DNA from 4 places in the Providencia xihuensis genome. Region 3 is predicted to be linked to each of the others. Evidence: predicted binding sites of a transcription regulator. Region 3 holds the regulator's gene; each other region holds the start of a gene.

Region 1 (7,602 bases), 960 kb from region 3:
CTCACCAATCAGCAAGGTGTCGTATTGGTTGCGAATTCAACACCTTATCGAACAAATACCTATACCCTTTCTGATACTGACAAAACATCAGGCGCAGAAGTCCTTGGCAATATGGCTAATGTGAGCCCGTATCAAGGTGCCGTGAATTATATCAAACTCGAAACAGACACGCGTCAAACTTACATATTTAGAGCCTCACTGGCCAATGGGGAAAGTCTGCCATTTGGTACTGAGGTAAATAATGAACAAAAACAAAATATTGGTTATGTGGGGCAATCTGGAGTGATCTACATTAAGAGCGATCAATGGCCTTCCATTTTGTACATCAAGCTCAATTCTAAGGAAAAATCAGAGTGCGTAATTAAAGACCCCGTTAATACCATGGATAAAAACCATAATTTTTGTCGATAAAGGACGTTATGATGAAAAAGACGCTACTGGCACTTCTCTTACCCGCATTATTACTCGCAAGCTATGATGTTGCTGCCAGTTGCAGTAATGCGGGAGAAAAAAATGCACCGCCACTGAATTTTGATATATCCACGGAACTCACAAGCACATCAACCACCGTGAACAAATCAACCCGAACAGGATTCACAGGTCAGTATACCTGTGTAGCACCAGGGCTACTTCAATCAAATACAGTGGGCATTGATAGCCCATTTCGCCAATCAACAGTTGCGATTGGCTTTAATGGTGGGAAACAAGTGGTTTCTATCTCGGTCAGCGGTATTAGTCAATCAAGCGTGACTAATATTCCCCCAGGTACCTACCCCGCCTCTAATCTAGATACAAATTTTACGATTCAATTTAAATTACTCAGCAGCCCACCCGCAAATAATTATAAAGAGGTTGCAGGTAACAGTGTGTTAATCAGCCCAGTAATGATGGCAACGGATGTAACGGCATTAGGTCTTATCCCTTGGCTACTGCGCCTTCTCTCAGATTTAGTCACGTTTCTGTTAACCCTGCAATGGCCAACACATGCTGAAGATATGTTTTACCAACCGATGCAGTTAACCTATAACCCAATCCTAACAACCTGTAATTTTACTAATCAAGGATTAGTCGTTTCGCTTCCGCCTGTCAGTATCAATACTGTCAAAAATGTGACTCGAGCAGGCTACACGCCATTCACATTGAATTTCACGTGCCAAGATTTCCTCGCGGGTAGCACCGCTTCTCGCGATGTGTCTATGTTTTTATCCAGCGGTAGCTTACTGGCAAATGATAAAACCACGATAAACAATACCCTAACCCAAGGTGCTAAAGGTGTCGGTTTTCGGCTCGTCAAAACGAATAACCTCACCGCCCCTTTATTCCTTTCAGACAGTGTAACGGCACAAAATACTGCCACAAGTATTTTTTTCGTCCCAAAAGGCAATCCCATTTCACCATCCTTTTCCGTCAATTTAGGGGCTTATTATTATCCCTATAACCCCAATATTGTCACTCAAGGGGCGGTATCTGGTACGGCAACTGTCGTAATGTCTTACAACTAAAAAAGGAGCGATGATGAAATACTTAGGAGGAATTGCCTTATTACTGATAAGTTTACAAACACAAGCAAGCCTTGTTTTACAAGGAACTCGGGTTATTTTTCCCAGTGATAAAAAAATGGTTAGCATTCAGATGACTAATTACAGTGAACAGCCGACGTTAATCCAAAGTTGGATAGATGAAGGGAATATTAATTCGACACCCGAAACAACCAATGCGCCATTTATTGTCACGCCGCCTATCAACAAAATAGCCGCTAATGAAGGCGTTCAGCTCCGCATCCGTTTTCTTGGTAATAACTTACCCATGGATAGAGAGTCTGTTTATTATTTAAATGTTTTGGATATCGCCCCCAAGCCTAAAAACACCCAGGGTATGAATACGCTCCAGTTTGCCATCCAAACTCGAATTAAAGTGTTTTACCGCCCTATTTCGCTGTTACCCCTTCCAGATACATTATTGGATAGCGCTAAATTTTATGCCGATAACGGGCTATTAGCCGTGAATAACCCAACACCTTATTTTCTCAGCATTGCCAATATCTACACAGCAAATAACGCCAATGAGCTTATTGCTAAAAGTTTAATGATCGCACCATTTTCGACTCAGACAATCCCCTCGGGGAAAAAAGTGGTTAATGGAGAAAATATTACCGTGGTTTATATTGATGATACTGGGCAGCAAATTGAGCATCAAACCAAGCTATAAATGAAGGTGTTTCACTGCATTTATAGCTCTTTGATGGGAAGATTATGACTGTGCAGTCACTTTAGGGCGAATAAATAACGCAGGTACAGCAAGTAGCGCCATCAAATAAAAGACCACGCCATGATGAGCAGGAACACGCTCATAAATATAACCGACAATAATTGTTAATACCGCTAGACCACCACCCGTCGCCAGTGCCGAATAGACACCCTGTAATGGGATAATTTCATTTTCTTTACGCGCGCTGATAAAACGCATTGCCGCAAGATGACAAACAGTGAACGTTCCACTGTGTAAAATTTGCACGATAATAAGCATAGGTAATGCGGTAAATGCCCCCATCATTCCCCAACGGATTATTCCACAGAATGCGGATAACAACAGTAAGTTACGTGCACTCCAGCGCCTAAATAAACGGTGACTCAACATAAAGACAATAACTTCTGCGACAACACCCAATGACCATAAGTTACCAATCACTAAGTCTGAATATCCCGCTTCCTTCCAGAACAGCGAGGCAAAACCATAGTAAGCTGCGTGAGCACCTTGCAATAAAGTCACGCAAATCAGAAATCTGACCACATTTTTATCAGCAATCAGTTGTTTAAAAGTAACTTTATTACCATTATCTGCTTTTGCCGCCCCCGCAGGCATTATTGTAGGCCTCAACATCGCCCCCAATAATAAAGCTAAGCAGCTGATAATCAAAGCAACCATAATTGATTTATGGCCCCAAACCCCAGCTAGATAACCCATTAATGAAGAACCAATAATAAAGGCTATCGAGCCCCAAACACGGATTTTGCCATAATCAAACGTAAATTGTTTCTGCCATGTTCCTGCCAATGAATCCCCTAATGGAACCATTGGAGCGAAAAATAAGTTAAAACCAATCATCACAAAAAGCAGCCATGCCCAATGGGAACCAAAAGCAAAGCCAATGGAAAAAATTAAGGATGATGCAGCCAACAACCGCAATGCAGTAATTAATTTTAACGGCTCTTTAACTAATGGTGTGATAAACATCGCCCCAAGAAAACGAGCCGCAAGGCCTACACCAAGCAAAACACCGATCATTTCGGCATCAATGCCCTCACCCTGTAGCCAAACAGACCAAAACGGCAAGAAAATACTGTATGCAAAAAAGTAGGTAAAATAATCAATTGCTAGCCAGCGCGTTGATGGAATGACCATCATCCCTCCATTTTTCAATGCAAAAAACCCGCTCATACTTAACAGTAGAAGCGGGTTTAGGTAACTAAAAGTCGTTATATTATGCGTAAACTGGGTATTTTTTGCAGATTGCTAATACTTTTTGTTTCACGCTCTCAATGGTCGCTTCGTCATTGAGGTTGTCTAGAATATCACACATCCAGCCCGCTAGCTCGCGCGCTTCAGCTTCTTTAAAACCACGACGCGTAATTGCTGGAGAACCAATACGCACACCTGAAGTGACAAATGGGCTCTTCGGATCGTTTGGTACACTGTTTTTGTTTACGGTGATATTCGCACGACCTAATGCAGCATCAGCATCTTTACCCGTGATATTTTTATCAACTAAATCAACTAAGAACAGGTGGTTTTCAGTTCCACCAGAAACAACTTTATAGCCGCGTTGTTGGAAAACGTCGACCATTGCTTTCGCATTTTTCGCAACTTGTTGTTGGTAGACTTTGAACTCAGGTTCCATGGCTTCTTTAAGTGCTACGGCTTTACCTGCAATAACATGCATTAAAGGGCCGCCTTGCGAACCAGGGAATACGGCTGAGTTGATTTTTTTGTACAGCTCTTCGTCGCCACCTTTCGCGAGGATCAAACCACCACGAGGACCCGCTAATGTTTTGTGAGTTGTGGTTGTCACAACGTGAGCATGTGGAACTGGGTTTGGATAAACACCTGCCGCAATCAGACCCGCAACGTGTGCCATATCAACGAATAAGTAAGCATTGATAGCATCTGCGATTTCACGCATTTTAGCCCAATCAACCACGCCTGAATACGCAGAGAAACCACCGATAATCATTTTTGGTTTATGTTTTTCAGCTTGCGCTTTGATATCGTCGTAGTCAATCTTACCGCTTTCATCGATGCCATAAGGAACGATATTGTACAATTTACCAGAGAAGTTAACTGGGGAACCGTGAGTTAAGTGGCCGCCGTGCGCCAAATTCATACCCAGCACAGTATCACCTGGTTGTAGCAATGCCATGTAAACTGCCGCATTCGCTTGTGAACCAGAGTGTGGCTGCACGTTTGCGTAGTCTGCACCAAATAATTCTTTTGCGCGGTCAATCGCTAATTGCTCAACGACATCAACATACTCACAACCGCCGTAATAGCGTTTGCCTGGATACCCTTCTGCATATTTATTGGTTAGCTGAGAACCTTGAGCCTGCATGACTCGTGGACTGGTATAGTTTTCAGAAGCAATTAATTCAATGTGTTCTTCTTGACGTTGTACTTCTTGCTCCATTGCTTCCCATAATTTTGGATCATAGTCTGCAATATTCATTTCACGCTTTAACATTCGCTTCTCCTGCCTCAGCAATTCAATAGGTTGACAATCAATTCATCGCAATAGCACACAGTGTAAACTCTTTTTCGTTCTTGAGATAGCCCTAAAGAAAAAATATACGCAAACGATTGCATTAATTTTTTTCACGTCATTTACCACTTTCAGCCTCATTATAAAATAGCTCAAATTTTAAATTTTGACGGAGGAATATCTGGTATTGCGAGTCCCTTCTCATTATGTGCCTATTTTTGCCCTATTTTGTCTATTTGCATCTTTACAGATACCCTTAAATATTATAAATTGCATTTAAAATACATGTTTATAAATAAACTTTATGTCTCTCATAAAAGTGAAGATTTTCGGCACAAAATTCAGCTATCCCACTGAAAATTAAGTGCTATATTTTTGGATGCTTCAGAAAAAATGCCAAACTCTTCCTAACAGAGAACATGAAAAAAATTCAGGAGCACCTGTATGTTAGACAGCCAAACTATCGCTATCGTTAAATCAACCATTCCTGCTATCGCAGCCACTGGACCAAAACTTACCGCACATTTCTATGACAGAATGTTCATTCAACATCCTGAATTAAAAGATATTTTCAATATGACTCACCAAGCTAATGGTGCGCAACGTGAAGCATTATTTAATGCAATCTGCGCTTATGCTGTGCATATTGAAACCCCTGAAGCATTAATTTCTGCCGTTGAAAAGATTGCGCAAAAACACGTTAGTTTAAATATTAAGCCTGAACATTACCCTATCGTCGGCGAAAACCTACTGGCTGCCATTGATGAGCTCCTTAATCCTGGTCAAGAAGTGCTTGATGCATGGGGCAAAGCCTACGGGGTATTAGCCGATATCTTTATTGGTCGTGAAGCCTCAATTTACCAAGAAAATGCCGATAAAAATGGGGGTTGGGAAGGTTTACGCGAATTTAAACTGAAACAAAAACAACCACAAAGCGATGTTATTACTAGCTTTGAGTTCGTCCCTGTTGATGGAAAACCCGTCGCAGGCTATCGCCCAGGTCAATACATCACAATTTATATTAATCATGATGGATTCGAGAACCAAGAGATCCGCCAATACTCCTTAACGACAGCACCTAATGGCCAAAGTTACCGTATCGCAGTAAAACGCGAAGACCAAGGCGCTGTGTCTAATTTCTTGCATCAGCACATCAATGAAGGGGATAGTATTTATTTAGCACCACCATGTGGTGATTTCTTTATCGATGTTGATAACCAAACGCCCGTCACACTCATCTCAGCAGGCGTTGGCCTGACGCCAATGTTAAGCATGCTAAACCACCTGACGCAACAAGGCCATGAAGCAACGATCAACTGGCTACATGCGGCTGAAAATGGAGCTGTTCATGCGTTTAACCACGAAATCCAGCAATTGATGGCCAAACAAAAAATGGGGCATTCTGCCATTTGGTTTAACCAGCCTCGAGGCAGTGACCGCCTCGGCTTTGATTACCAATATGAAGGATTAATGGATTTACAGAAAGTACGTGAATGGATTGACCAACCGAATATGCAATTCTATTTCTGTGGTCCAGTAGGCTTTATGCAACATGTGGGTCAACAATTAATTTCGATGGGTGTTGATGCCGATGCTATCCATTATGAGTGCTTTGGCCCACATAAAGTGCTGTCCCTGAATTAATAGATAAAAAAATGCTCTTCGGTTTAGAAGAGCATTTCCTGAAACGTATCAGCCAAAAGAAACTGTTCTAATGGCTTGGTGTTTGAAGTTTTTTCACAGCTTAGCGGTAACGGGCCGCATAAAAAATACACTGTTCTAATCCCATTCCTGTGTATTTACCGTTACCGCCTTTTAACCCTAAAGTTAAATTGCTTCCTCATCTTGCTCACCCGTACGAATACGGATCACACGTGCAACATCATAAACGAAGATTTTACCGTCACCAATTTTACCTGTTTGCGCTGTTTGCATAATAGTTTCAACGCAGTTTTCTACAATATCGTCAGGGACAACTATTTCAATTTTGACTTTCGGTAAAAAGTCCACCATATATTCCGCACCACGATACAGTTCGGTGTGCCCTTTTTGACGACCAAACCCTTTCACTTCCGTAACCGTCATCCCTGTGATCCCGACTTCCGCCAGTGCTTCACGTACATCATCAAGTTTAAATGGCTTTATAATTGCATCAATTTTTTTCATAAATAGTTCCTGTTATGACCAATTTTTACGGCCAAAACCTGAGGTGATCGGATAACGGCGGTCTTTACCAAAATTCCGCATGGTAATACGCGGCCCAACAGGTGCTTGTCGGCGTTTATATTCATTCAGATCAACCAAGCGCACCACTTTACGAACAACTTCTTTATCAAAACCTAGCTTGATAAGGTCATTCACGGATAAGTCTTTTTCAACATAACCTTCTAAGATAGCATCTAATATATCGTAAGGCGGCAAGCTATCTTGGTCTAACTGCCCTGGAGCCAGTTCTGCAGATGGCGGCCTATCAATCACACGCTGTGGAATAGCGGGTGAAAGTGTATTGCGATATTTTGCCAGTTCAAAAACCAATGTTTTTGGCACATCTTTTAACACATCAAAGCCGCCAGCCATATCACCATACAGTGTTGAGTAACCCACTGCAGACTCACTCTTATTACTGGTCGTCAGGACTAAACGGCGGCGTTTATTGGACATCGCCATTAAAATAACAGCACGGCAGCGAGCTTGTAAGTTTTCTTCGGTGGTATCAACCGCAGTTCCTTCAAACATTGGACTTAATTGCGCCATGAATGAATCAAACATCGGTTCGATAGAGACAATATCAAATTCCACACCTAACAACTCAGCTTGTTCTTTGGCATCATGAATGCTCATTTCTGAGG
Region 2 (7,602 bases), 2.1 Mb from region 3:
GTTGGTGCTGCTTTATTATTTGCAGCCCTTTCATTTCCAACACTAGCAAAAGATAAAATTGTTATTGGCGAGCAAAATTGGACGGGTGCCATCGCTATCCAACATATTTTAGGCGAAGTTATTAAAAGTCGGTTAGATGGCGATGTAACCTATCTTGCGGGGGATTTGCCCGTGCTATTCGCTGCAGCAGGAAAAGACGATGGAACCGTGGATGTTCTGACGGATGTTTGGCTGCCAAACCAATCGGCAGCATGGGCAAAATACGTCACCGGCAGCAAAACATTGATACCAACTAAAAACCCTTATATTGGTGAGCAAGGGTTTTACATCCCAGGGTATTTACAAGATAAATACAACATTAAATCAGTTTATGACTTACAAAAACCTGAAATTGCGGCACTGTTTTCACCTTTAGGTGGCGGAAAGCCTGAGTTATTGGTCGGCCCTGCGGGGTGGGAGTCAACTTATATTGGCGAAATTAAAGCGAAAGACTATGGTTTTGGCGATAAATTTGCGCCAGTGTCAACTGAAGCTTCTGTTACATATGCAAAACTCGCAGCCGCTTATAAAGCTAAACGTGGCGTGATTTTCTATGCCTATACGCCTGATTGGATATTCGCAGCCTATGACTTACGCCGCCTAGAAGAGCCCACTTTTGATGGTTATGCGCAAGATAACAAAAAAGATGACCCAGCTTATAAGGCTGATGGATGTTGGAAATTTATCAGCCCAACAGTCGACTCTGATTGGTTAAATAAAAGCCATATTACATGTGCTTATCCTGATGCAAAAGTTTATGTGCTGTCTGCTGCGAGTATAGAAAAACGTTCTTCAAAAATTGCTGCCTTCTTGCGTAATGTGGCAATCGAACCTGCTGAGTTAAATCAACTTATTCTGCAAATTGAAAAGGAAAATGTACCACCTGCTATTGCGGCTAAAAATTGGGTTAAAAATAATTCAGCCACCGTTGATAAATGGTTGGCGGGTCAATAAGTAAATATTGATATCGATGACGAGGTCACTATGAGTCAGGAAGCGCTACAACAAGCCACTTTTGGCGCAGGTTGTTTCTGGGGAGCTGAAGCCGCGTTTCAAATGCAAAATGGGGTATTAAATAGCCGTGTAGGTTATGCACGTTCTGCCGATGAAACCTCTCCATGGATAGAAGTGGTACAGGTCGATTTTGACCCTCTGCAAACGAGTTATGATGAACTTTTATCGCTATTTTGGAAGATTCATAACCCACAATCTATTGATAAACAAGGTAATAATGTCGGTGAGAAATACCGTTCAGCGGTGTTTACGCATTCAATTGCTCAAGCCAATCAGGCAATCGCATCGAAAAAATTACTGGAGCAGCAGCATTATCAAGGTAAACCTGTCGCCACAGTAATCGTCACATTCGCAGAGTTTCAATTAGCGGATGAGAAAGATCAGCATTATGTGCAAAAGCATGGCGCTGGCGCTTGTTCAATTTGACCAATAAAAGGTAAACCATACTCAGCAGCCTCTCGTGGACTCATTATTGAGTGATAAGAGCAGGGGAGGGCTCTTCCTGAGGCATTTCAGAAGGTTGCTGAGTAGCATCAGATTCCACCGAAGAGGTCACAACCCCTTTTACGACCGTACGATATAAGCGCTTACCTTGAAGAGGCATCGCCATCAGCTCGCCATTTACGCTTTTAGCAACTGAAGGGGCGAGGAAATCTCCCTGTAGTGTTGCATCAAAATCCCCAATAACTTGTGCTGGGAAACCTGACCATCCCCATTGATTTAAATCGATTAAATCAATGTTAGTCCCTGAAGCTCGCAACAAAAATGGCACTTTTTTCGGTTCTTGTTTCACTAATACACCAATCTTGCTGATACCTCTTTCCGTACTGACTGTTAAACTCGCTGCGGCAGAGGATTTCCCACTCTGACGTACTTCTAAGAACGGACGACGGACTAAAACTTGGTTAATTGTGCCGCTATCGGCATTGAATGTCGCCTTACCGCTCCAAACTCCCCACTGTTTTAGCTTAATGAGGTCAACATCTTCAATGTTGGCGCTTAACGCTGTGAATTCGAACGGGAATTCTGGCTGGATATTCATCAGCAACGATTGGGAGACAGTGAATTTTTTGATGGATAGGCCTGATAACCAAGAGGGTGCGGGTTCAGCAAAAAAAGCGAGCCAAGTTTCTGGTAGGGTATATAAAATGCCGCCTAGCTTACCTTCATTAATGGTAAGAACTTGATCATTACGTTGCCAAGCACCACTTAAATTAAATACGCCTTTGTTATAGTAGCCTGATAACTTGTTGATGTTTAGGTTGTCTCCATCAATATTCAAGTCACCGATTAGTGTACTTAGCTGTTGATCTTTCATGACTAATTGGTCAACATTAAAGCTAATTTTACTTTTAGGGCTTGTCCAGCTACCTCTGACCAAACTTAGCTGATCGATTTCTGTACTCAGCCCTGAAAGCGCCCAGTCTTTTCCTTGAATATCAATGTTAGTTAATTCAAGATTTTTGATTTGAATGGTTCTATCACTACTAATTGCATCAAATAACGTATCGAAATCAATACTGTTTTCCCAGCCAACCTTATTCATTGCTAATGAATCAATCGTAATTGCACCATCAGTAAATACTTTACCTTCACCTGCAATATAACCGTTATTTAGGTATGCACTCGCTTTGTTGATTTCAGTGACTTGCTCTTGCAACTTTCCAGTCAGTGCCACATTTTTAAATGGTAATTCATTGATTTTTAATTGGCTGGAGGTGAAACGAAAATCGCCATAGCCAAACGGATGATTCACTGTCGGCCTCCACGGCGTGATCCCCCCAGTAAACCCTGTAGCGAAAATGGTGTCATCACCTTGTTTAAGGGTTAGCTGACTATTTTCAAATTGCAGAATATCCGCCGAAATAGGCAGTGGTGTTAATTCAGGGGATAGGGTGGTAGAAAGCTCACCTTGTGTGATGATGAAGCGACGGATCGCTGTACCACTGAAAATATTGCGCCAATTTACATCAACCACGATTTGACGTGCATCTAGGGACAAGTCTTTGTTTTGTGAGGTTAATTGTACATCTTGGAAGATGAATTCGCCAGGGTTGGAAAATTCATGTCCCATAATCCCTACATGAATATCGTAGTCAGTAAATTTGCTAAGGAATTGACTCGAATAGGATGCTCCCCAGCGCGTTTGTAACCCAATGTAGGCGGCGATAAACAATAGCAGCAGTAGCAAGAATGCATAGGTAACAAATTTAATTAACCATTTCACAGCTAGCTGCTCCTCAAATTTGTGGGGGAATGCGTTTAATATCGCGATAATTTAAGGATAGCATACAGAAGAACCGCCAGAATATTCAACTCTAGCGGTTTAGATGAACGATTATTTTTCGAGTGGGAAAACTAAATTCAGTACAATTGCTGTTAATCCGCCTGCGGCAATACCAGAAGAAAACAAGGTTTTCAGCCAGTCTGGGGCAAATTGCAGAATTAACGGCTGCTGTGAAACTCCCATTCCAACAGCGAGTGACAGCGCGATAATCATAATCGCTCGGCGATTAAGTGGCTCGCGGGAAACAATACGCACACCAGATGCCGCAATCGTCCCAAACATCACAATGGTTGCACCGCCAAGAACGGGTTCAGGGATTTGCTGTACAAAACCCGCAACAGCAGGGAACAACCCCAGTAAAACAAGCATCAATGCGACGATATAACCCACATAGCGGCTAGCAACACCAGTTAATTGAATAACCCCGTTGTTCTGACCAAAACAGGAATTTGGGAAGGTATTAAATACGGCGGAAACCATTGAATTTAAGCCGTTTGCTAATACGCCACCCTTAATACGTTTCATGTAAAGTGGGCCTCGAACGGGTTGTTCAGAAACGTCAGAGGTTGCGGTGATATCACCAATGGTTTCCAAAGAAGTTACCATAAAGATTAAGATCAGGGGGATCAACAAGTTCCAATCAAATGATAAACCATAATAGAAAGGTTCAGGTACAGTGATAATAGACTGATTTGGCTCAGTTGGCTGCGCATTTGGTAGCATATCCATCCACCAAGCAGCAAGGTAGCCTACTGCCATTGCTATGACTAAAGAGGCGACTCGTAGATAGGGATTTTTTTGGCGGTTGAGCAGAATAATGACTGCGAGAACAATGCCTGCCAAAATTAAATAATCAGGGGAGCCAAAGGTATTATCGCTAATTGCCCCATAGCCGCCCCCAATAGAGGTGAGACCGACTTGGATCAGTGATAGTCCAATAATCATTACAACAACACCAGAGACCAATGGCGTAATGACGCGACGCGCTAAATGTAAGAAGCGAGACAAAATAACTTCAGTGAGCGCAGCAACTAATAACGTACCAAATAGTGCCGCCATCATGGATGGAATATCTGCCCCACCTTGCTTGAGTGCAACACCTCCCATAATTAAAGGTGCAACAAAGTTGAAACTGGTTCCTTGGATAGATAATAACCCTGAACCAATAGGCCCCCATGCTCTAATCTGAATTAAAGAGGCAATACCAGAAGCAAATAGAGACATGCTAATAATACGTTGGGTATCATGTGCAGGTAACCCGAGGGCTTGGCAGATCAGCATTGCGGGGGTGATAACAGCAACAAACATCGCGAGAAGGTGCTGCCCAGCCGCGAATAGGGCTTGGGGAAGCGGTGGTCTATCTTCTAATTTATAGATGAGCTCACTTTGGGTGTTTATCGTTGATTCCGTATTTTGTTTTTCAGACGTTGCTGTATTCATTGCCTTCATTTCCCACCAACAAAAAACGCATTGTAAAGCGACTAAATTAAAAAGCAATCGTTTGCGCAAAATAAATATTGTAAATAGTTAAACTAAGTTCATCACATTTTTATATCTTTTGACTTGTATTTATAACAGTTTTTTTTTCTAATCTGTTCACCTGTTTTTGGCGTTTTAAGGAAGAAATTAACGTCTTACTAATATTTAATAATTTTAACAACAGACGAGGTACGTAAATGTATCATCTCGATGTCTACGGGACTTTGGTAGCAGCTACATTAGTATTACTGCTTGGACGGAAACTCGTTAAAACCGTTCCTTTTTTAGAAAAATACACGATTCCAGAGCCTGTTGCAGGCGGATTGTTAGTCGCTTTTAGTCTACTTTTGCTGAAGCAAATGTTTGATTGGAGCTTGTCTTTCGACTTATCACTTCAAGAACCGATGATGTTGGCATTCTTCGCCACCATTGGTCTAAATGCCAACCTAGCGAGTTTAAAAGCAGGTGGTAAAGCGTTGTTTATCTTTATTTTTGTGGTTGTCGGTTTATTGCTTGTCCAGAATACTGTGGGGATTGCCCTTGCAAAACTACTGGGACTAGACCCATTAATGGGGCTACTTGCTGGTTCAATCACACTTTCTGGCGGTCATGGTACTGGCGCGGCATGGGGGAAAATATTCTCTGAAAGCTATGGTTTTAAAAGTGCAACCGAAGTTGCAATGGCATGTGCAACATTTGGGTTGGTCTTAGGGGGATTAATAGGAGGCCCTGTTGCACGATTCCTAACGCGAAATATTCCGACGCCAGGTACACTAGAAGACGATAAAGACGTTCCAACAGCGTTTGAAAAACCACAGTCAGGCCGTATGATAAGTTCAATGGTGCTGATTGAAACCATTGCCTTAATCGCTATCTGCTTATTGGTCGGTAGCTACCTTTCGGGTTTATTAGCGGAAACGGTGTTTGCTTTACCGAAATTTGTGTGTGTTCTTTTTGTCGGTGTGATCCTCAGTAATGGCTTATCCATACTGGGCTTTTACCGGGTGTTTGACCGTGCGGTTTCTGTATTAGGTAACGTTAGCTTATCATTGTTCTTAGCGATGGCATTAATGAGCTTAAAACTATGGGAGTTGGCATCATTAGCTATTCCAATGATTGTTATTCTTGCCGTGCAAGCATGTGTAATGGCGGGATACGCGATTTTTGTTACTTTCCGTGTGATGGGCAAAAACTACGATGCGGCTATTTTAGCGGCAGGTCACTGCGGTTTTGGCCTTGGTGCAACACCAACAGCGATTGCAAACATGCAAGCGGTTACAGATAGATTAGGACCATCTCACTTAGCATTCTTAGTTGTACCAATGGTTGGTGCATTCTTTATTGATATTGTGAATGCTATAGTCATTAAATTGTATCTGATGTTACCCGTTTTCCCGACTATTGCGGGATAATTAATATTCTAATTATCGATAGTAAAACAGGTATTGCCGTGAAGAAGTTCACGGCAATTTTCGTTTAAAGAAGTGTATTTAGAACGTGGATTATGGATTATGCATGCCCATATTGCTCGCGCTCAGGTAGCCAGCGTTCAATAATTTGTTGTGCATTTTCAGGGTATTGTTGTTGAATATGGCGAGCAATGCGCTGCACTTCTGGCAACATATATTGATCACGGAGTAAGTCAGCCACTTTAAATTCAGCATTGCCTGTTTGCCTCGTGCCTAATAATTCTCCTGGCCCGCGAATTTCTAAGTCTTTTTGGGCGATGACGAAACCGTCGTTACTATCACGTAAGACTTGTAGGCGTTGCTTGGCGATATGGGTGAGCGGCGTTTTATATAAAAGTACACAGTGAGAAGCAATCGCCCCACGACCTACACGGCCTCTTAATTGATGCAGTTGAGCAAGGCCTAAACGCTCAGGATTATCAATAATCATTAAACTGGCATTGGGGACATCAACACCAACCTCAATTACAGTTGTCGCGACAAGTAGCTGAATTTCATTATTTTTGAATGCCGCCATAATGCTTTGTTTTTCAGCTGGCTTCATTCGTCCGTGAACGAGGCCCACTTTGAGTTCAGGGAGTGCTAGTGCCAGTTCTTCACTTGTCACTTCAGCTGCTTGGGCTTCTAATAGCTCAGAATCTTCGATGAGTGTACATACCCAATAGGCTTGGCGACCTTCGTCAATACAAGCTTGGCGTACACGTTCGATAATATCACTACGTCGTGTATCAGGGATGGCGACGGTAGTCACGGGTGTTCTCCCAGGAGGGAGTTCATCAATAACGGAAGTATCTAAGTCCGCATAGGCGGTCATCGCTAGCGTGCGTGGAATTGGTGTAGCGGTCATAATAAGTTGATGAGGGTGAAACCCTTGCTGCTCTCCTTTTTCACGCAGAGCGAGGCGCTGGTGAACGCCAAAACGATGCTGCTCATCAATGATCACTAAACCTAAGCGATTAAACTTCACTTGCTCTTGGAAAATAGCATGCGTTCCAACTACCATTGAAACTTCACCGCTTGCAATAGCTTCCTGTTGTTGTTCCCTCGCTTTCCCTTTTTGTTTACCAGCAAGCCAACCGACCTTGATGCCCAATGGTTCGAGCCATTGTTTGAAAGTATTTGCGTGTTGTTCAGCTAAAATTTCAGTCGGTGCCATTAAGGCAACTTGCTTACCATTTTCGATAGCACATACAGCGGCTAATGCAGCAACAAGGGTTTTTCCTGAGCCCACATCTCCTTGAATTAAACGCATCATTGGTGAGTCTTTCGCGAGATCAGCTTCAATTTCACCCACAACACGGTTTTGTGCATTGG
Region 3 (7,602 bases):
CCAGACTCATATTATTTTTTAAATTATATATTAATTTCCTTTTATGTTTACAACTTTTTATTGACGTAAAAGCTAACAAATACCTATTTGTAGTGATATCTCCATCAGCTTAAAGTGATATGTATCAGGTTAATACATATCTATTTTAAATTGGAAAGTCTACTCAGGAAAATACCATAATCTATAAACTTTCTTACTAATAAGAATAGCTGGAGTCTTCTTTTGGATCTATCTATTTTAGTCTTTATGGTAATTACCAGAAACAATAGAAAATACAACTTAATATAACTCATTAAAAAACAAAACAATATAGTTAATCTTAAAAAGATTCGATATGAAATTCATTTTAATTCAAGCATATTAAATTTTAATAAATAAAATTTAATTGAAATGTAAACACGGAAACTAATAAAATTAAAATAATTATAAATGAATTAATTTAGATGAATTAATTTAGATGAAAACTATATGATTAAAATCAATCAACAATCTCCCAATGTTATTCATTAAAAAGTTGTTGCTGACTATCGATAACGTCACCTTGAACGACTTTTTTATTTATCGTTCTTAGATAGCGTTGGCGGCATAACCGAATGATATTGCGTTTTTCTGCATTCGAAAATTTTAACCAATTGAATCGTTCGTCACGAGTTCGATAGCAGCCTAGGCAATAACCTTGCTCATTCGTTTGGCAAATACTACGACAAGGGCTAGGAATGTCAAAAAACTCAAGTTGTTCAGCCATCGCTTCCCCTTCAACTGTAAAAACTATCGTAAAGGTATGATATACTCTTAAAAACTGAGTATTACCACTATTTGACCAAAAAATAAACTGCTATCGCTGTATTTAGCAATTTAACCACGTTATATTAATAGTTAATAGGTAAATCGATTCAGAAATGTTGAGTAAATTTTAAGAGGGTTATATGCGCTTACTTCATACCATGTTACGTGTTACTGATATGCAACGTTCAATTGATTTTTATACCAAAGTGTTAGGAATGCGTTTACTTAGAACAAGTGAAAATACTGAGTATAAATATTCTTTAGCTTTTGTTGGCTATAGTGATGAAAGTGAAGGCGCTGTTATTGAACTGACCTACAATTGGGGCGTTGATAGCTATGATATGGGGAATGCATATGGTCATATCGCTCTAGGCGTAGATGATGTTGCAAAAACTTGTGATGATATCCGCCATGCAGGGGGGAATGTGACTCGAGAAGCAGGCCCAGTTAAAGGTGGCTCAACAATCATTGCTTTCGTTGAAGACCCAGATGGCTATAAAATTGAATTGATCGAAAACAAAAGTGCAAGTAAAGGTTTAGGCCATTAATTGCATTTACTATTTCTAAGTTTAAGCGGTCAATAGCCGTTTAAACTTTCTTCTGAGTTTCTCTGCCATTTTTTCCTGATTTAGGCATAATATATGCTAATCAGCAACTTTATAATCGAAAGTCCGAATGTCTGAAAAAAATAATCCGAATGCCCTAGTAAGCCGTTTTAGGGGATACTACCCTGTTGTTATTGATGTTGAAACGGGTGGGTTTAACGCGAAAACAGATGGTCTACTTGAAATCGCCGCTATCACACTAAAAATGGACAAAGATGGCTGGCTTTCAATGGATGAAACACTGCATTTCCATGTTGATCCATTTGAAGGTGCCAATTTAGAACCATCCGCTCTTGCGTTTACTGGTATTGACCCAACAAACCCATTGCGTGGTGCGGTTAGTGAGTATGATGCACTACATGCCATTTTTAAAGTCATCCGTAAAGGAATGAAAAATACTGATTGTAACCGCGCGATAATTGTTGCACATAACGCAAATTTCGATCACAGTTTTGTCATGAATGCTGCCGAACGTGCGGGGCTAAAACGCAACCCATTCCATCCTTTTGCGACTTTTGATACCGCAGCATTAAGTGGCTTAGTATTTGGTCAAACAATCTTAGCGAAAGCTTGTGTTAGTGCAGGAATACCATTCGATGGTAAACAGGCCCATGGTGCACTGTATGATACGAATCGCACTGCACTTTTATTTTGCGAAATTGTGAATAAATTCAAGAAACTTGGTGGTTGGCCAATTATTGAAGACGAAAAATAAACAGACAATAAAAAAACCGCAGTAGATAAACAGCTTTTGTTTTATCTACTGCGGTTTTTTATTACTATTCAGTGATTACGCGTTAGCGTCATCTTCTGGGCGATATTTATCCGCAGTTTCTTTGATTAGTGATTGCAGCTCACCACGTTGGAACATTTCCATAATAATGTCACAACCTCCAACTAACTCGCCATCTACCCATAACTGAGGAAAAGTCGGCCAATTTGCATATTTTGGCAATTCGGCACGAATGTCTGGGTTTTGTAAAATATCAACATAAGCGAAGCGCTCACCGCATGAAGATAGGGCTTGAACTGCTTGAGCTGAAAAACCACAGCTCGGAAGTTTTGGAGAACCTTTCATGTATAATAAAATTGGGTTTTCTTTAATTTGGCGCTCAATTCTTTCAATTGTTGTCATTTTTACTTCCTTAACATTAAACATGATTAGTATATTTTTATTTATCAATTAGATAATTGATTTTTAGCCCTAAAATATACTACGTAATACGATATTTTGCTTTGAATATGTCAACGGCTATTGTATGAAAAAAGAGGGGGAATCCCCCTCCTTTGATTTGCTACTATTGTGACTTATTTATGATTCAAGTCAAACAAAACTATACCTTGTTTTATAGCGAAACATCATTTTCACTAAGAGTATATTGTCTATATTTAACGGTGATCTATCTGCCAATTTGATGTCTTTAACAATATGTTTAACTTCATATTTTGCTAATTGTTTTGCATTAATCTAAACAAATAACAATAAATCAACGTGAGGGTAGCAATAAAATACGGTATAACTATACTTAGCAACGTAGATCTACTTGATATGCCCCACATAGCTCTCTCATCATACTTGCACAACTCTGCAATAAGGATAGAATTATATTTTTCTAAAATATGAATCTTATGCATAGCAATCCCATTACAACCTTACTAATAGTCGTCCCATTTTTTGTATTTATGATATTTTTTATTATTAAAGATCGGGTGCAACCAGACATAACCCCTCTTTTCTTCAAGGCTTTTATCTACTTGCTTACAACTATCATTTTCATCAATGTCATTTTTTTGATTAGAACTTTCATTGGCTGGAACTAATGTCAACCACTGGCAAATAAATACTAAAAATTCAAAGTATTATGCCAATCCTCTGCAATATTGCCCCCATTGATGACAGTCCTTTAGAACCCCCCTCGCTCGTTATTATTTCTACATGTTCTCTGTATGCAAGAACCGAACACATCACTTAATCCAATAACAATAAAATATTATTCAAACATTTTATTGTTAACATGCGATTAACGCGATTACATTTACCCTTTGTAGGGTTAATCGTGTTACTATTAATATATTAAGAATCATACAGGCCATTTGGCAAAACTGTAGATAAACAATGAAGTACGACACTTAGCTCACTTTACGAGCAAACACCCATATGTTTTGATACAAAAGCAATCAAGGAGTACGTTATGTCATTTGAACTTCCCGCTCTACCGTATGCAAAAGATGCTTTAGAACCTCATATCTCTGCTGAGACCTTAGAATACCACTACGGTAAGCACCACAATACCTACGTTGTTAACTTAAACAACCTAATCAAAGGCACTAATTTTGAAGGTAAATCGTTAGAAGAAATCATTAAGACTTCTGAAGCTGGGGTATTTAACAATGCGGCTCAGGTTTGGAACCATACCTTCTATTGGCACTGCTTAGCACCAAATGCAGGTGGCGAACCAACGGGGAAAGTTGCAGACGCTATCAATAAAACCTTTGGTTCTTTCGCCGAGTTTAAAGCACAATTTACGGATGCAGCAACCAAAAACTTTGGGGCTGGCTGGACTTGGTTAGTGAAAAAAGCCGATGGTAATTTAGCTATTGTTAACACATCTAACGCAGCAACACCAATCTCTGGTGATGATAAACCTGTGTTAACAGTAGATATTTGGGAACACGCTTATTATATTGATTACCGTAATGCACGCCCTAAATATTTAGAAAATTTCTGGGCACTAGTTAACTGGAAATTTGTAGAAGAAAATTTAGCTTAATTATTAAACAGTTATTCTAGATCGATTAAGGGCGAGTTAAAACTCGCCCTTATGCATTCACCCAATGAAGATGAAACACAAATTAGAAGATATGTGCAGCAATAAAAATAATCATTGCTAATGAACCCAGCGCAGCTAGTAATCCATATTTAACATCTGTATCCATGAGTTCCTCTCATCCTAACAAAATTGAATTAACAATAACCACTCAAACTATAAGGTTATTAAGTATACACATCCAAAAAAGCGAAACCAGTGTCTATATCACATGTTATAACATCAATTATTTCTTTCGTTTTTGCGCTAGATCAGACAAAATCGACAACAAATCGCTAAATTATTGCCAGCGAAGGATCTATGCATCAATATGCAGGTAATTTTTTAACTAGAATTCTTAGAGAGACCTATAGTTGGTCAGGAGTTTTATTCCCCCATGGCAACGATTAAAGATGTGGCGAAACGCGCTGGCGTCTCTACCACCACCGTATCCCATGTTATTAATAAAACGCGCTTTGTGGCTGATGACACCAAGGCTGCGGTTTGGGCTGCCATCAAAGCGCTCAATTATTCACCTAGTGCGGTTGCCCGTAGTTTAAAAGTGAATCACACGAAATCAATTGGTTTGTTAGCGACGTCGAGTGAGGCGCCTTATTTTGCTGAAGTTATCGAATCCGTTGAAAACAGCTGTTATGAAAAAGGCTACACACTGATCCTCTGTAACTCTCATAATAATTTGGGTAAACAAAAAGCCTACTTGCAAATGCTTGCACAAAAACGTGTCGATGGCCTGCTGGTAATGTGTTCTGAATATCCTGATACACTCATTGGCATGCTCGAAGATTATCGCAATATTCCGATGGTGGTAATGGATTGGGGCACATCGAGAGGGGATTTTACCGATAGCATCATCGATAATTCATTCCATGGGGGCTATCTCGCAGGACGTTATCTCATTGATAGAGGACATCGTGATATTGGTGTGATCCCAGGCTCCCTTGAGCGGAATACTGGGATTGGGCGTCTGACTGGCTTCCAAAAAGCAATGGAAGAAGCCAAAGTGACCTTAAAAGACGAATGGATTGTCCAAGGGGATTTTGAACCTGAGTCTGGCTATAAAGCGATGATGCAGATTTTGAGCCATAAACAGCGCCCTACCGCCGTTTTCTGTGGTGGTGATATCATGGCAATGGGGGCGATTTGTGCGGCAGATGAAATGGGCTTGCGCGTTCCACAGGATATCTCAATCATCGGTTACGACAATGTGCGCAATGCGCGCTATTTTACGCCTGCATTGACTACTATCCACCAACCTAAAGAGCGTTTAGGGCAAATGGCGTTCGCTATGTTATTAGACCGTATAGTGAATAAGCGCGAAGACGCTCAAACTATCGAAGTTCATCCTCGTCTTGTTGAGCGTCGTTCAGTTGCTGATGGACCATTTATTGACTATCGTCGATAATCAATATGATGTTGATAACCATTCTGCGTTGAGCGTTTCATTATCGCCAAGATAATCTAATAACCAGCTCAGTGCGGGAGAGGTGTTTTTTTCTACCCATGTTAAACAACATGGGCTGGGTGGAAATGGCTGTGCTAATGTCAATTCCACCAGTTTACCTTCTGCGCATAAAGGAGCTGCTCGATGTTCGGGCACCATCCCCACACAAAGGCCATTTGTCAAACAAGCTAAGCCATTTTCCCAATAGGGAACCACTAAACGCCGTTGGTTATCCAGCGCCCAAGTATCTCGTTTAGGTAAACTTCGAGAAGTATCTTCTAAGCACAAACTTGGATATGCACGCATTTCATCGTCTGTTAGGCTATGTTCTATTTTTGCTAATGGATGTTCAGGGCTTGCGACACACATCCACGACATAAACCCCATATCACGAAAGCTGTAACGTTCGCCAATCGGTGAAGCTCGGGTGGCACCAATCGCCACATCCACGCGGCCATCCGCTAAGGCATCCCAAACACCATTAAATACTTCTGGGTGTATATACAATTCAATGTCAGGGAAATGGCGATAAAAATCGAGAATAAGTTGCTCAGTCCGCTGTGGTTTAACGATGCAGTCAACTGCAATGCTGAACTGCCCACGCCAACCATTAGCCGCTTGTTGGCATTGATGACGTGTCTCTGTCATTTTTTTGATAACAGAACGGCTTTCTTTAATAAAAATCAGCCCTGCTTCGGTTAAAATGACGTCCCGGTGTCGACGTTCAAACAAGGGAACGGCTAACCATTCTTCAACTTGTTTGACGGTATAGCTGATTGCTGAAGGTACGCGGTGTAACTCATCTGCGGCACCACTGAAACTCCCCGTTCTTGCAACGGCATCAATTACTTCAAGTGCATGAGCTGACCACATAGTCTCTCCTTTCAAATATTTTGATAGCAAGATCCAAATATTACCGTTTCACAAGACAAAAAAATAGCCTATACAATGTCATCACCGTTAACATTTTTTTAAATATCAGATAAGTAAATCATTATGACGACGACTGTGAAAAAAAATTCCCCTGGATTTATGCTGTACCTTGCAGGATTAAGCATGTTGGGGTTTTTAGCCATTGATATGTACCTGCCTGCTTTTGGTGCAATGCAGACCTCTTTGCGCACAACAGAAGGGGCTATCAGTGCTTCTCTCAGTATCTTTTTAGCAGGCTTCGCGTTTGCTCAGCTACTTTGGGGCCCACTTTCAGATAAACTTGGCCGCAAGCCTGTGCTCATCGTTGGTCTTACTATCTTTATTGTGAGCAGTTTAGCGATTTTTTGGGCCACGACAGCAACACAATTATTAACCTTGCGTTTTTTACAAGCCGTTGGTGTGTGCTCCGCCGCCGTTTTATGGCAAGCCCTTGTTATCGACCGTTATGATGAAGCAAGCACACAAAAAGTTTTCGCATCTATCATGCCATTAGTCGCGCTCTCCCCTGCGCTTGCGCCGTTATTAGGTGCATGGGTGCTTGAACACCAAACTTGGGAAGCTATCTTTTTAATCTTAATGGCTGTCGGTGTTTTATTACTCTTACCGACATTTTTCCTCAAAAATATTTCTGTAAAAAAACACGAAGATGAAAACCAGCCTCAAACCAAAATCTCATTTGGTAAGTTACTGAGCTCTCCCATTTTTAGTGGCAACGTCTTAGTCTATGCCTCTTGCAGTGCAGGCTTTTTTGCTTGGTTAACTGGCTCCCCCTTTATCCTACGTAATATGGGCTTTAACCCAGCGGATATTGGATTGAGCTATATCCCCCAAACACTTGCTTTCATTGTTGGTGGCTATGGTTGTCGCCTTGTTTTGGCCAAGGTGCGTGCTGAAATCTTATTCCCACTACTCTTAATTGGTTATGCAGTTAGCATGTCTATATTATTCATCATGGCTATCTATACTAAACCATCATTAACCATGATTTTAATTCCATTTTGCTTTATGG
Region 4 (7,602 bases), 2.2 Mb from region 3:
CCCCGTCAATTCATTTGAGTTTTAACCTTGCGGCCGTACTCCCCAGGCGGTCGATTTAACGCGTTAGCTCCGAAAGCCACTCCTCAAGGGAACAACCTTCAAATCGACATCGTTTACAGCGTGGACTACCAGGGTATCTAATCCTGTTTGCTCCCCACGCTTTCGCACCTGAGCGTCAGTCTTTGTCCAGGGGGCCGCCTTCGCCACCGGTATTCCTCCACATCTCTACGCATTTCACCGCTACACATGGAATTCTACCCCCCTCTACAAGACTCTAGCTGACCAGTCTTAGATGCCATTCCCAGGTTAAGCCCGGGGATTTCACATCTAACTTAATCAACCGCCTGCGTGCGCTTTACGCCCAGTAATTCCGATTAACGCTTGCACCCTCCGTATTACCGCGGCTGCTGGCACGGAGTTAGCCGGTGCTTCTTCTGTCGGTAACGTCAATCGTTGATGATATTAGCATCAACGCCTTCCTCCCGACTGAAAGTACTTTACAACCCTAGGGCCTTCTTCATACACGCGGCATGGCTGCATCAGGCTTGCGCCCATTGTGCAATATTCCCCACTGCTGCCTCCCGTAGGAGTCTGGGCCGTGTCTCAGTCCCAGTGTGGCTGATCATCCTCTCAGACCAGCTAGGGATCGTCGCCTAGGTGAGCCATTACCTCACCTACTAGCTAATCCCATATGGGTTCATCCGATAGCGCAAGGACCGAAGTTCCCCTGCTTTGCTCCTTAGAGATTATGCGGTATTAGCTACCGTTTCCAGTAGTTATCCCCCTCTATCGGGCAGATCCCCATACATTACTCACCCGTCCGCCGCTCGTCAGCGGGAAGCAAGCTTCCCCTGTTACCGCTCGACTTGCATGTGTTAGGCCTGCCGCCAGCGTTCAATCTGAGCCATGATCAAACTCTTCAATTAAAAAGCTTGATGCTCAAAGAATGTTTACTGTCGTATGTCTTCTTACGAAAACATATTACCTATTAGTTCATATATATGAATTAACGTGTTAGTCACTCTTCAAGACTTAAAATCAAATATTTTTTTGATAGTGTCCTGTGAGTGCCCACACAGATTGTCTGATAAATTGTTAAAGAGCGTTGCAGCATTTCGTCGTGAAATTTGACCTTCTGGGTCGTTGCTGCGAGGAGGCGTATAATACGTTTTCCTCCGTGAGAGTCAAGCAATTTTTTGCTTTTTCTTTTCAGAATCTCTCGCTGCCGTTTCAGTGTTCACCGCGCTTTGCGTTGTCTTGTTCCCGGTCAGTGGATGCGCATTATAGGGAGTCAGAAAAATCTGGCAACCCCTTTTTTGCATTTTTTTATTCAACTGCTGCATTCCACAGCAAAACCCCTACTTATACTGACTTATCCACCAAGTTATCCACAAAGCGAAAATAATTTAAAATTTATCGCGCATTACGCAAACGTTTGCGTTACAATTAGCGCGAAATTTCAGCATTGATTTTGTTTTTATGTTCTGAAATTGTTAGTGACTTATATATCGCTATTGAAGAAGCAATCAAATTCCGCTTTTATAAATAGGTATATAAGAAAAGCCAGTGGCTTTTCACTCATTGATATTCGTATTGCCTTATTTATTCAAATCCAAGGGATCTATCTCATGCAACTGCTTCGTCCTATTCGTCGTGCCCTGCTTAGTGTGTCTGATAAAACAGGGGTTGTTGAATTCGCTAAAGCGCTTTCCGAACGTGGTGTTGAACTTCTATCAACTGGCGGTACTGCGAAACTCCTCGCAGAATCAGGTCTTAACGTGACTGAAGTTTCAGATTACACGGGATTCCCAGAAATGATGGATGGCCGCGTAAAAACGTTGCACCCGAAAGTTCATGGTGGCATTTTAGGGCGTCGTGGCACTGATGACGCAATCATGCAAGAACATGATATTTCGCCTATTGATATGGTTGTTGTGAATTTATACCCTTTTGCTCAAACAGTAGCAAAACCAAACTGCACACTAGAAGATGCGGTTGAGAATATCGATATCGGGGGCCCAACCATGGTGCGCTCTGCGGCTAAAAATCATAAAGACGTTGCGATCGTAGTCAACAGCAATGACTACCAAACTATTATTGATGAAATGGATGGTCACCAAAATTCGCTGAATTGGGCAACCCGTTTTGACTTGGCCATAAAAGCGTTTGAACACACCGCCGCTTACGACAGCATGATAGCGAACTACTTTGGCGAGTTAGTTGCCCCTTATTATGGTGATACCACGCAGCCTTCTGGTCGTTTCCCTCGCACATTGAATTTAAACTTTATCAAAAAACAAGATATGCGTTATGGCGAAAACAGCCACCAAGATGCCGCTTTCTATATAGAAGAAAACCCAAAAGAAGCATCGATTGCAACCGCACAGCAAATTCAAGGCAAAGCGCTTTCTTATAATAATATCGCCGATACCGATGCTGCTCTGGAATGTGTGAAGTCATTCGATGAGCCTGCCTGTGTGATTGTAAAACACGCGAACCCTTGTGGTGTCGCTATCGGCAAAGATATTCATGCAGCTTATGATAATGCATTCAAAACTGACCCAACCTCTGCGTTCGGCGGTATCATCGCATTTAACCGTCAGTTAGATAAAACAACTGCACAAGCTATTATTGAACGTCAATTTGTTGAAGTCATTATTGCACCTTCAGTAGCAAATGATGCATTACCGATTCTTGAAACCAAACAAAATGTTCGCGTACTTGTTTGCGGTGAATGGAATAAACCCGTTGCAGGCTTAGATTTCAAACGCGTTAACGGTGGTTTATTAGTCCAAGACCGTGATTTAGGCATGGTAGAAAAAGAAGAACTACGCGTTGTTACGACACGCCAACCTACTGAACGTGAACTAAAAGATGCCTTATTCTGCTGGAAAGTCGCGAAATTCGTTAAGTCAAATGCGATTGTTTATTCTAAAAATGACATGACCATCGGGATTGGTGCAGGCCAAATGAGCCGTGTGTACTCAGCTAAAATTGCGGGGATCAAAGCGGCCGATGAAGGTTTAGAAGTTGCAGGCTGTGCGATGGCCTCAGATGCTTTCTTCCCATTCCGCGATGGTATCGATGCGGCTGCCGCCGTTGGTGTGACTTGTGTTATTCAACCAGGTGGCTCAATTCGTGACGAAGAAGTCATTGCTGCGGCAAATGAACATGGTATTGCGATGATTTTCACTAATATGCGCCATTTCCGTCACTAATTATTAGGAGATTATTCATGAATATATTAATTATTGGCGGTGGTGGCCGTGAACATGCATTAGCGTGGAAAGCAGCGCAATCGCCTTTAGCAAAAAAAGTTTATGTTGCACCAGGTAACGCAGGAACAGCACTTGAGTCTGCTATCGAAAATGTGAATATTTCTGCTACTGATATTGATGGCCTGCTGCAGTTCGCCAAAGAAAAACAAATCGATTTAACGATTGTCGGCCCTGAAGCCCCTTTAGTGATTGGCGTTGTCGATGCATTTAAAGCGGCAGGCTTAACAATTTTTGGCCCAACAAAAGGGGCTGCACAACTTGAAGGTTCAAAAGCATTTACTAAGGACTTTTTAGCTCGCCATCATATTCCGACTGCGGCTTATGAAAATTTCACAGAAGTGGAACCCGCGTTAGCGTATTTAGATAAAGTCGGCGCACCTATCGTGATTAAAGCTGATGGCTTAGCGGCGGGCAAAGGTGTTATTGTCGCGATGACACTTCAAGAAGCAAAAGACGCTGTGCAAGATATGTTAGCAGGCAATGCCTTTGGCGATGCAGGACACCGTATTGTGATTGAAGAGTTTCTTGATGGTGAAGAAGCCAGCTTTATCGTGATGGTCGATGGTGAGAATGTCATCCCAATGGCCACTAGCCAAGACCATAAACGTGTTGGTGATGGTGATACGGGCCTCAATACAGGCGGAATGGGGGCTTACTCTCCCGCTCCAGTTGTCACAGATGAAATTCATCAACGTGTGATGCAGCAAGTGATTTATCCTACTGTTAAAGGCATGGATCAGGAAGGTAATCGTTACCAAGGCTTCTTATACGCAGGGTTAATGATTGATAAAGCGGGCAATCCAAAAGTTATCGAATTTAACTGCCGCTTTGGCGATCCTGAAACACAACCTATCATGATGCGTTTACAGTCAGACTTAGTCGCACTGTGTTTAGCCGGCGCGAACGGTGAGCTGGCAGGCAAAGATTCACTGTGGGATGAGCGCCCTGCTTTAGGTGTTGTCATTGCTGCTGGGGGTTACCCTGGGGATTACTGTAACGGTAATGTTATTTCTGGATTGCCAACCACTGAAGCCGCTGATAGCAAAGTGTTCCATGCAGGCACTCGCATGAAAGATGGTGATGTCGTTACTGCTGGTGGCCGTGTACTATGCGTGACCGCGTTGGGTGATGATATCGAGAAAGCCCAAACTAAAGCATATGAAGCCGCTAAGAATATTCACTGGAATGATAGCTTCTACCGCAACGACATCGGCTACCGCGCTATCGCTCGTATAAAATAATACAAAGTACTAAACCATTCCCTGAGCTGATAAGAGGAAACTTTTATCAGCTTTTTTATTTTCTATTTTTTGAATTTGTTTTTGCCTTTGACCATTCACACAGACAATGGCTCTAAGTATTTCGAATCACAGCAAAGCCGCAAGAGAGAGAATCTCTAGGAGCATACATAAGTATGTGACTAGAGTGAGCGAACGTAGCAATATAGCTGTGGTTCGAAAGACGACGAGCGATTATTTATAAGCTATCTTTAGAAGGTTGCCAGCGGCAAAAATCCGTATCCGCCACCATCAAAAGCTGATTTCCCTCGGAAGACTCCAACCACGCCAAATTCAGCTGAGAATGCCACACTTTCGCACGGCTTTGTAACCAGTTTTCAGCATATGGTTCGAAAGTCACGTCTCTCACATCACCTTCGCAAGTCGTCACTTTACCTTGCTGCCAACGCCCTTGATAAAGTTTAACGCCACCCACGATAAGCGCGGTGTTGGTCTCAAGTACCCGAGCTGCTTCAAAGCGCCAACGCGTGATTTCATCGGTAGAAAGAGGTGTTTTAGTACCATCCTGAGCACGCTGCATAAAAATAACATCATTATTTTTATCGAAGCGTAATTGTTCCGTAATATCGCCACCTTTTTGGTTCAAGATTTGGCTGCGAATTTGCCAGAGATTACCAGAACGGTATTCGAAGAAATTAACGGAAGTATCAGTGCCTTTATAAGGACTGTAAACCATCATCAGGACAAGGGGTTGGCTTTTTGCATCATTCAGCCGCCACATACGAATGACGCCATCATCGGCAATAAAACCACTTGCACTAAACTCTGGAAGCTTTGGTGCATTCGAGGAACAGGCGCTTAGCATTGAGAGAGCTCCCAATACCAGCAACCCTTTTTGAATAAACAAAAGGGGTAGTTTCTTACCCCCTCTGATAATTCGAGTATACAATGTACTTATTTTACAGCTTCTTTCAGTGCTTTACCGGCAGAGAAAGCTGGTACAGTTGTCGCAGGAATTTGGATTTCTGCTTTAGTTTGTGGGTTACGACCAGTACGAGCAGCACGGTGGCTAACTTTAAAAGTACCGAAACCGACCAGTTGTACACTGTCACCTTTTTTCAGCGTTTCAGAAATAGCATTCAGAGTAGATTCTAAAGCTGCTTTTGCCTGAACTTTGGTCAGGTCTGCTGATTCTGCGATAGCATCAACTAATTCAGTCTTGTTCATAAATTATCCTTACACAGTGTGTTTATCGTTTGCAAAGCATCGAGTGCGTCGGATATGCCAAATTGACAGCCCCTGATACACGCCCCCGATAGCCACTTCTTCTCGCCCCTAAATGTAGACCAGAGTAGGGGCAAATGTGAAGTCTTAGTACTCAGCATTACTGCGCTAAGTCACGTTTTCGATAACGAAAGCGTAAAAATTAGCCTAAAGTAATACCTATATTGCTCACCCCCGCTTCGCGAAGGTCAGATTTTAATCCTTTAATTAACTCTAAGTCGCGCTCTTCACAAGCTGCCAGTAAACGGAAAATGTCCCACTGGATATCCCACTCTTCTTCAATCGCAGGAATTTCTTTAAGTTCTTCATCTGTCATTTCCCGCCCTGCTTGAGTCATTTCGAGCATGGCAACCGTACGAATGGAGGCTTCGCTAACCAATATTGCGTGCTCAAGGGTTTCCCCACTCAATTTTGAGTGAATGATTTCACCTAATGCAATACAGGCATCAATAGCTGGATACACACCATACATATCGAAATCATCTGCTGATGGGATAATTTCTTCTAATTTCTCTAACTGACTGTCGAAATTGACTTTGCTATCTTTAATGACCAAAGTTTCCCAAACTAAATCAAGGATGGAACGATAAACTTTTGCATCGGCAAATTCAGTTTGCTGACAAAACATCTGAAAATTGGGATACATTCTTTCACATAAACTTGCCATGAAAGTTGTATGTTGCCAGCTTTCTAATTTTTCCAACCTCAAATGAATGGGATTTCTTAACATAATTTCTGACTCATCAATCTTAATACTTCGCAGTTTACCTGAAAATCTGTCAATGCCACATATTTTGCTGATAATTAGCTGATTTTCTCATTCATTCGCTTAAAAAACGTTCGATTTGATGCAATTCCGTCAGCAAAACGTGTTGGTTCAGGCAACCTATAACCCTTTAGACACTGCTTAACCCACGATAAGGAAGACGAAAAACCGACTTTATACCCCGGCGAAACATATAATGGTTTGCAGCGTTTTTTGCTCCGCAATACCCAACCGAGTTGATTTTTCCCTGCCATTAATGGCTGAACACTTTCGGGAGAGTCGTCTAATTCAGCTGCATCACCACATAAACGACTTTTTGCAACGCCTATCGTTGCAACATTGGCCTGTAAACCAAAATGGCAAGCCACGCCAAAGCGCCTTGGGTGAGCAATACCTTGCCCATCCACGAGGACTAATTCAGGCTTGTGCTGTATTTTTTCCCACGCAGCCATTAGACCAGGCACTTCACGAAAAGAAAGTAACCCAGGTATATAAGGCAACTGAGTCGGGATTCGTGCTATTTGATACTCAACGAGTTCTAACTGTGGCCAAGACAGCACAACGATCACTGCACGGGTAATTGTGCCTTGTTGTTCAAAGCCCACATCCGCCCCACCAATCAGTTTCAATGATGGAAACTCATCCTGCAAAATGATTTTTGAGGCCTGGCTAGTTTGTTCTTTTCGTAGCTGTTGAGTATCTAAAACCATAGCGCATCCAATGCTTCGATACTTAATTATTCTTAATCATAGATGATAATGGTGTACTTACAAGGTTCTATAAATACACCACAAATCAAGAAAATCAAGAACATCAAGAAATGATGACTACTGATGATATTGGCGAGAGAAACGGTGAACCGCATCAACAAATGTGCCTGCATGTTCAGGTGGCACATCCTGATGGATGCCGTGACCTAAGTTGAAAACATGCCCTTCGCCGTGACCAAAACCAGACAGGATATTTTGCACTTCGTCTTCAATACGTGCAGGTGGCGCATACAACATAGACGGATCCATATTACCTTGCAGCGCAA

The links. Region 3 encodes PurR, which represses purine synthesis genes. Its sites were predicted from a motif close to CANGCAAACGTTTGCNTG; they were not measured.
Region 1: a site for PurR is predicted at 4,841-4,858, ahead of glyA (serine hydroxymethyltransferase). Genes of this name have one in related genera too.
Region 2: a site for PurR is predicted at 4,831-4,848, ahead of gltS (sodium/glutamate symporter). Genes of this name have one in related genera too.
Region 4: a site for PurR is predicted at 1,425-1,442, ahead of purH (bifunctional phosphoribosylaminoimidazolecarboxamide formyltransferase/IMP cyclohydrolase). Genes of this name have one in related genera too.

Annotation. Positions count from the first base shown of each region.
Region 1 covers NZ_CP169565.1:1,724,513-1,732,114, reverse strand. The annotation lists gene ACE2AL_RS07650 (fimbria/pilus outer membrane usher protein) at 1-411, shown strand, start outside; gene ACE2AL_RS07645 (fimbrial protein) at 420-1,502, shown strand; gene ACE2AL_RS07640 (molecular chaperone) at 1,513-2,208, shown strand; gene ACE2AL_RS07635 (3-phenylpropionate MFS transporter) at 2,251-3,402, opposite strand; gene glyA (serine hydroxymethyltransferase) at 3,482-4,735, opposite strand; gene hmpA (NO-inducible flavohemoprotein) at 5,198-6,397, shown strand; gene glnB (nitrogen regulatory protein P-II) at 6,581-6,919, opposite strand; gene ACE2AL_RS07615 (NAD+ synthase) at 6,932-7,602, opposite strand, start outside.
Region 2 covers NZ_CP169565.1:299,375-306,976, forward strand. The annotation lists gene ACE2AL_RS01325 (glycine betaine ABC transporter substrate-binding protein) at 1-993, shown strand, start outside; gene msrA (peptide-methionine (S)-S-oxide reductase MsrA) at 1,024-1,479, shown strand; gene ACE2AL_RS01335 (AsmA family protein) at 1,523-3,280, opposite strand; gene ACE2AL_RS01340 (uracil-xanthine permease family protein) at 3,392-4,780, opposite strand; gene gltS (sodium/glutamate symporter) at 5,017-6,231, shown strand; gene recG (ATP-dependent DNA helicase RecG) at 6,329-7,602, opposite strand, start outside.
Region 3 covers NZ_CP169565.1:2,680,825-2,688,426, forward strand. The annotation lists gene ACE2AL_RS12005 (DUF1289 domain-containing protein) at 500-745, opposite strand; gene gloA (lactoylglutathione lyase) at 927-1,334, shown strand; gene rnt (ribonuclease T) at 1,462-2,106, shown strand; gene ACE2AL_RS12020 (Grx4 family monothiol glutaredoxin) at 2,182-2,526, opposite strand; gene sodB (superoxide dismutase [Fe]) at 3,584-4,162, shown strand; gene purR (HTH-type transcriptional repressor PurR) at 4,596-5,621, shown strand; gene punR (DNA-binding transcriptional activator PunR) at 5,622-6,533, opposite strand; gene punC (purine nucleoside transporter PunC) at 6,657-7,602, shown strand, end outside.
Region 4 covers NZ_CP169565.1:436,150-443,751, reverse strand. The annotation lists rRNA gene ACE2AL_RS01970 (16S ribosomal RNA) at 1-926, opposite strand, end outside; gene ACE2AL_RS01965 (hypothetical protein) at 1,185-1,343, opposite strand; gene purH (bifunctional phosphoribosylaminoimidazolecarboxamide formyltransferase/IMP cyclohydrolase) at 1,629-3,218, shown strand; gene purD (phosphoribosylamine--glycine ligase) at 3,236-4,519, shown strand; gene ACE2AL_RS01950 (DUF1481 domain-containing protein) at 4,755-5,381, opposite strand; gene ACE2AL_RS01945 (HU family DNA-binding protein) at 5,471-5,743, opposite strand; gene ACE2AL_RS01940 (YjaG family protein) at 5,943-6,530, opposite strand; gene nfi (deoxyribonuclease V) at 6,605-7,276, opposite strand; gene hemE (uroporphyrinogen decarboxylase) at 7,394-7,602, opposite strand, start outside.